DNA from 2 places in the Streptomyces sp. DS1-CR2 genome. Region 2 is predicted to be linked to the other one. Evidence: riboswitches for the same ligand, from Rfam matches in the RefSeq annotation. Region 2 holds a riboswitch; the other holds the start of a gene.
The links. A riboswitch is a leader RNA that binds a small molecule or an ion and turns the genes downstream of it on or off. The one in region 2 is predicted to bind cobalamin.

Region 1: another riboswitch for cobalamin. It lies ahead of nicT (Nickel transporter NicT); the one in region 2 lies ahead of ACY0PA_RS11720 (cobalamin biosynthesis protein).

The regions. Positions count from the first base shown of each region.
Region 1 covers NZ_CM147085.1:1,353,781-1,357,177, forward strand. The annotation lists gene ACY0PA_RS06780 (GNAT family N-acetyltransferase) at 1-443, shown strand, start outside; gene ACY0PA_RS06785 (inorganic diphosphatase) at 597-1,031, shown strand; gene ACY0PA_RS06790 (ArsR/SmtB family transcription factor) at 1,067-1,429, opposite strand; cobalamin riboswitch at 1,519-1,742, shown strand; gene nicT (Nickel transporter NicT) at 1,772-2,866, shown strand; gene ACY0PA_RS06800 (YoaK family protein) at 2,909-3,397, shown strand, end outside.
Region 2 covers NZ_CM147085.1:2,364,712-2,368,108, reverse strand. The annotation lists gene ACY0PA_RS11725 (cobyric acid synthase) at 1-1,004, opposite strand, end outside; gene ACY0PA_RS11720 (cobalamin biosynthesis protein) at 1,001-1,942, opposite strand; cobalamin riboswitch at 2,056-2,176, opposite strand; gene ACY0PA_RS11715 (hypothetical protein) at 2,306-2,527, opposite strand; gene ACY0PA_RS11710 (anion permease) at 2,543-3,397, opposite strand, start outside.

The sequences.
Region 1 (3,397 bases), 1.0 Mb from region 2:
CGGTCCGGGTGCGCCGGGCGACCACCCGTGACGCCAAGCGGCTGACCCGGCTCGTCCGCACGTCGCGCGCCTACGAGGCCCCGTACGCGTCGATGGTGGCCGGCTACCGGGTGGGGCCCGACTACATCGAGGCCCATCGCGTCTTCGTCGCGGTCGGCGCCGATGACCTGGTGCTCGGTTTCTACGCGCTCACGCTGGTGCCGCCGGAGCTCGACCTGATGTTCGTCGCCGACGCGGCGCAGGGACTCGGCATCGGGCGGCTGCTCGTCACCCATATGAAGGACGAGGCGCGCGCGGCAGGACTCACCTCGGTCCGCGTGGTCTCGCACCCGCCCGCCGAGGGCTTCTACCGCAGCGCGGGAGCCATACTCACGGGCACGGCCGCCGCCAACCCGCCCGCAGTGCTGTGGGACAGGCCCGAATTGGAGTTCCCGATCGGCTGACGCGCCCGCACTCCCGGGAGGACACTCGGGGTGGACGAGGAGGCCGGCTTGGACAACGAGGTCCGACACACCGACGCAGCCCACGGCACCGACGCGGTCCACGCGTTCGACGTCACCGTGGAGATCCCCCAAGGCTCCCGCAACAAGTACGAGATGGACCATTCCGTCGGCCGGATCAGGCTCGACCGGATGCTGTTCACCTCCACCCAGTACCCCGCGGACTACGGATACATCGAGGGCACGCTCGGGCGTGACGGCGATCCGCTCGACGCGCTCGTCCTGGTGGGCGATCCGACATTCCCCGGCTGCACCGTCGAGTGCCGCGCGATCGGCATGTTCGTGATGCGGGACGAGAAGGGCATGGACGAGAAGGTCCTGTGCGTGCCCGCGCACGATCCACGCCATACCTCCGTGCAGGACATCGAGGACATCCCCGAGTTCGACCGCCTGGAGATCACGCACTTCTTCGAGGTCTACAAGGACCTGGAGCCCGGCAAGTCCGCCGAGGGCTCGCACTGGGAGGGGCGCGACCTCACGTACGCGGAGATCGCCGCCGCACGCAGGCGGGCCAACGGCCAACGGGACTGAAGGACAGAGCAGCCGGCCACGACGGCGCGCACGTGTCAGTGCGCGTCGTCCGTCGCGCACTGCTTGAGAAGGTCCGCGGTCGCCGCGTCGACGACGCGGTAGCGCACGACCCTGCCCTCCTTCTCCCCCTCCACCACTCCGGCCGCGCGCAGCAGCCGCAGCGCCTGCGAGACCGCCGGGTCGTTCATGCCCGTCGCGACGGCGAGATCCGACACGGCCAGCGGCCCCGCCCGGTACAGCGCGAGGAGCAGTGCGAGGCGGCGGGGATCGGCGAGCAGGGAGAACCGGTCGGCCCAGGCGCGCAGATGTCCTGGCTCACCGATGGCGGCGATGGCTTCGCAGACCCGGTGGCCGTCGATCGTGCGGCGGTCGGCGCGCTCGGCAGGGACGAGATGCATGGCCCCATCCTCGCAGCCACCGATGTGATCTTGAATACCCGCGCACACCTACGCAGCTGTGCAGCCTTGCAGGCGTCGCCGACCTGCCTCTACTGTGGGCGGGCCGTGGTGCTCGGGAATTCGGTGACGGTCCCTCAAAGGACTCAGACCGAAGCGGCCCTCGCCACTGTGATCGGGCCCCGGGTCCCTCGGCAACGAGACGACTCGGGACGCCTCGCCCCACTACGCCACTGGCTGCCGCGCGCAGCTGGGAAGGCAGGGGCGGACGCGGACACCCGTCAGCCAGGAGACCGGCCACGGCATCTCACGAAGTGATTCCACGAGGTGTTGGAGCGTGACCGCATGGCCCTGCCCGTAAAGTCCCCGGCGACCGGACGCGACGCGTTCCACTGGCGGCGCGAGGACACCGTCCGCACCGCCGGGCTCCTCGCGGTGATCGCCGCACTCCATGTCGTCGCGTTCGGCGTGCTGTTCCTGCTCGTCGTGCCGGAGCACTACGAGGTGGGGTCGAAGGCCTTCGGCATCGGCCTCGGCGTCACCGCGTACACCCTGGGGATGCGGCACGCGTTCGACGCGGACCACATCGCCGCGATCGACAACACCACCCGCAAGCTGATGGCCGACGGCAAGCGCCCGGTCTCGGTGGGGTTCTGGTTCGCGCTCGGCCACTCCAGCGTCGTGGTCGTGCTCGCCGCACTGATCGCCGGCGGCACCCAGCTCGCCGGGCGGATCATGAACGAGGGGTCCGCCACCCATCAGACGCTCGGCGTCATGGGCACCACCATCTCCGGGTCCTTCCTCTACCTCATCGCGGCGCTCAACCTCGTCGCCCTGGTGGGGATCCTGCGGGTGTTCCGGGCGATGCGCGCGGGCTCGTACGACGAGGCGGAGCTCGAACAGCACCTGGATTCACGGGGGTTCATGAACCGGATCCTCGGCCGGTTCACCAGGTCCATCACCCGCCCGGGCCAGATGTACCCGCTCGGCTTCCTCTTCGGCCTCGGCTTCGACACGGCGACCGAGGTCACGCTGATGGTGATGGCGGGCAGCGGCGCTGCGGCCGGACTGCCCTGGTACGCGATCCTGTGCCTGCCGCTCCTGTTCGCCGCCGGTATGAGCCTGTTCGACACCCTGGACGGGACGTTCATGAACTTCGCGTACCAGTGGGCGTTCTCGAACCCGGTGCGCAAGGTGTTCTACAACCTGGCCATCACCGGCCTGTCGATCGCCGTCGCGTTCCTGATCGGCACCATCGAGCTCGTGGGCGTCCTGCACGACAAGCTCGACCTGCGGGACTCGGTGACCAGCTGGATAGCCGGGCTCGACCTGGACAACGTCGGGTTCATCATCGTGGGCCTGTTCGTCGTCGTCTGGGCGGCCGCCATCGGGTACTGGCGGCTCGCGAAGGTCGAGCAACGGTGGGCCGTGCGGACCTGATCCGGCGGGCCGCCGGGGCCGGGACTCCGTAAGGTCGTGCGGGTGAGTGAAGCCAGCGTTCCACCAGCGGCGCCCGCGTCCGTGCCGCGCAGGTCCACCCTCCCCGCGGCCCTCACGGTCCTCACGGTCGTGAGCGGCTTCGTCGACGCGGTCAGCTTTCTGGGCCTCGGCCACGTCTTCGCGGCGAACATGACCGGCAACGTCGTCATCATCGGCTTCGCCGCCGCGGGCGCTCCCGGGTTCTCCGTCCTCGGGTCACTCACCTCCCTCGGCGCGTTCCTCGCGGGGGCCGTGTGCTCCGGCCGGCTGGCGGGGGTGTTCGCCGGGCGGGCGCGGGGGACCTGGGTGCGGTCGGTGTTCGTCACCGAGGCGGTCCTGCTCGCCATGGCGGCGGCCGTCGCGTTCGCCTGGCCGGGCGGGGCTACGTACGCGCTCATCGCGGTCCTCGCCTGGGCTATGGGGCTGCGCAACGCGACGGTCCGCAAGCTCGCGGTCCCGGACATGACCACGACGGTCCTCACGATGACGCTG
Region 2 (3,397 bases):
CCCTCGGCGGCCCGGCGCGCGAGGACGTCGGCGAGACCGCGCTCGCGCAGCCACTGAAGTGCCTTGACGGTGCCGCGCGTTCCCGGCACGACGACCAGGTCCGCGTCGACGAGCTCCTCGGCCCGGTCGACGAACCGCACGACGACGCCCGGCTCCGCGGCCAGGGCGTCCACGTCGGTGAAGTTCGACATCAGCGGGACGGCGCAGACGGCGACGCGCAACACGTCCTCGCCGACCGGGGCCGCGGTCTGCGACTCGCGCACGGAGCCGCGCAGCGACACGCGAAGCCCGTCCTCCTCGTCGATGCCGAGGCCGTGCCGGAAAGGGAGAACCCCGTACGCGGGGCGCCCGGTCAGGTCCTTGAGCATGTCGAGGCCGGGCTCGAGGAGCGAGACGTCCCCGCGGAACTTGTTGACCAGATAGCCGGCCAGCAGCTCCTGGTCCTCGGGGGCGAGCAGCGCTGTCGTGCCGAAGAACGACGCGAAGACGCCGCCACGGTCGATGTCGCCGACCACGAGCACGGGCAGCCGCGCGGCCCGGGCGATCCCCATGTTGACGATGTCGGTGCGGCGCAGGTTGATCTCGGCGGGCGAGCCCGCCCCTTCACAGATCACGGCGTCATAGCTGCCCCGGAGTTCCTCCAGGCATCCCACGACGGTGTCCAGAAGTGCCGCCTGCCGTCCCCCGTGGTAGCCCCGAGCACTCAACTCGCCCACCGGCTTGCCCATGAGCACCACCTGGCTGCTCCGGTCACTGCCCGGCTTCAGCAGCACGGGGTTCATCAGGGCGCTCGGCTCGACGCGGGCGGCCTGCGCCTGCATGGCCTGCGCCCGCCCGATCTCGGCGCCCTCGCGCGTCACGAAAGAGTTGAGGGACATGTTCTGCCCCTTGAACGGCGCGACCTTCACTCCCTGCCGCACCAGCCACCGGCAGATCCCCGCGGTGACGACGCTCTTCCCGGCATCGGACGTGGTCCCTGCCACCAGCAGTCCACCACCACTCACGACTTCCCCCTCCGCAACAGTGCCCGCCCGGCGACACACACGCCGAGGGCCAGCCAGCTCACGCGCCGCGAGAGCCGCGCCGCCCGCTCGACGTCGGCGGTCTCCACGGCCCGGCCCGACGCGTTCAGTACGGGCCGGTGCTCGACCCGCCCGCCGTACGACAGAGTCCCGCCGAGTCGCACCCCGAGCGCCCCCGCGAACGAGGCCTCGACCACACCGGCGTTGGGGCTCGGGTGCAGCCGCGCGTCCTCGCGCCACGCCGTGAGCGCGCCGCGCGGACGGCCGCCCGCGACCGCGGCGAGCACGCCGGTCAGCCGCGCCCCCGGCCAGCCCGCCACGTCGTCGAGGCGCGCGGAGGCCCAGCCGTAGCGGCGGTACCTGGCCGACTTGTGCCCGACCATGGCGTCCAGCGTGTTCACGGCGCGGAACGCGACGAGCCCGGGGACACCGGCGACGGCGCCCCACACGAGCGCGCCCACGACGGCGTCGGAGGTGTTCTCGGCGACGGACTCGACGACGGCCCGCGCGATCCCGTCCGCGTCCAGGGCCTGCGGGTCACGCCCGCACAGATGCGGCAGCTGCTCGCGCGCCGCGTCCACTTCACCGGCGGCCAGCGCGCCCCCGATGGCGCGCGCCTCGCGCCCCAGCGACGTACCGCCGACGACCGCCCAGGTGGCGGCGGCGGTCAGCGCGATGGAGGCGGCGGGGGAGCGGCGCACGGCGCGCGCGGCGAGACCACCGGCGACGGCGGCGCCCCCGGCGCACACGGCGGTGTGCACGGCGCCCCACCCGCGGTGGTCACGCCACAGCACGCGCTCGACGGCGCCCGCGGCCCGCCCGAACGCGGCGACCGGATGCCCGCGGCGCGGATCGCCGATCAGGAGGTCGCCGAGAAGTCCGGCGGCGCTGCCGTACGCGAAGACGCGCTCGGCCCGCACCGTCAGCCCGCCGCTACGGCGAGGGGAACCCTTGTACTCGTTCTGGGCGGGAGCACCCGCAACTGGCAGCCGCGCATGGCGATATGTCCTCACTCAGGGTGTCCACGCCCTGGTTGGAAGAGACCGGCAACGAGAGTTCCTGGCTCGCGGGGATCACTCCCCGGTGACAGTGGCGGGACCGCGCCGGATTCGCACCGGCTTCCTCTCCTGCTGCCGTAGATGGCCCCGGAAGTCCACCACGCCCCGCGAACGCCCGTCAACTTGCCGTTGACCTGCGAAGGGAGAGTGTGCTGAGGCCCACACGAAGCGGGGTGCGGGACTCCTTCGCGTCCCGCACCCCGCAGTCCTGCCGGTTACCTCCGGTCAGGCGACGATCAGGAAGATCCCGTAACCGACGGCCGCCGCGCACAGGGCGAAGCAGGCGTACGCGCCGGAGACGGCGAGCCCCGCCGAACCGCCCTGGGCCGCCGCCGACTCCCGCTTGGTGAGCCCGACGATGCCGAGGGTGAACAGGCCCACGAGGGCCACCGTGATCACGAGGCTGACTCCGAACACGGAGCCGAGTGCTGCCCAGTCGATGTGCATTTCGCTGCTGCTTCCTTAGACCGTGGCCGGTCGCGCGGACTCCGCCGAGGGCGGGGCGGGCGGGGCGGGGATGGTGGTCTTCACGTCGGTGTCCAGGTCCGCGGCCGTGCCGGCGGGCGGCGGGGTGACGGCCGCGATCGCGGTGGTCACGACGCCGGCGGGCTCGTCCGGGACCTCGACGCCATCGATGTCGTCGTCCGTGACGTTCGTGTGGTCGATCGCGTTGCGCCGGGACAGTGCCCAGATGATGCCCGCGCCGGCGATCAGGAGCAGCGCGGTGACGGCGACGCCCCACGAGCCCTGCTGGGTGAGGAACTCGGCGCCCGCGCCGACCAGACCGGCGGCCGGCAGGGTCAGGCCCCAGGCGATGAACATGCGGGTCGCGGTCGACCAGCGGACGACGCCGCCCTTGCGGCCGAGGCCCGAGCCCATGACGGCGCCGGAGCAGACCTGCGTCGTGGAGAGCGAGAAGCCGATGTGCGAGGAGGCGAGGATCGCGGTCGCGGCGCTGGTCTGGGCGGCGAAGCCCTGCTGCGGCGCGAGGTCCGTCAGGCCCTTGCCCATGGTGCGGATGATGCGCCAGCCGCCGAGGTAGGTGCCGAGCGCGATGGCCGTACCGGCCGAGACGATGACCCACATCGGGGGGTTGGCGCCGGGGCTGAGGACGCCGCCCGTGATCAGGGCGAGCGTGATGATGCCCATCGTCTTCTGCGCGTCGTTCGTGCCGTGCGCCAGCGAGACCAGGCCCGCGGAGGCGATCTGCCCGGCACGGTAGCCCTTGGCGGTCGCCTTCTGGTCGGTCTTGCTGCCTATCCGGTACGTGAGCCGGGTGGCCAGCATCGCGGCGATGCCCGCCACGAGCGGCGCGGC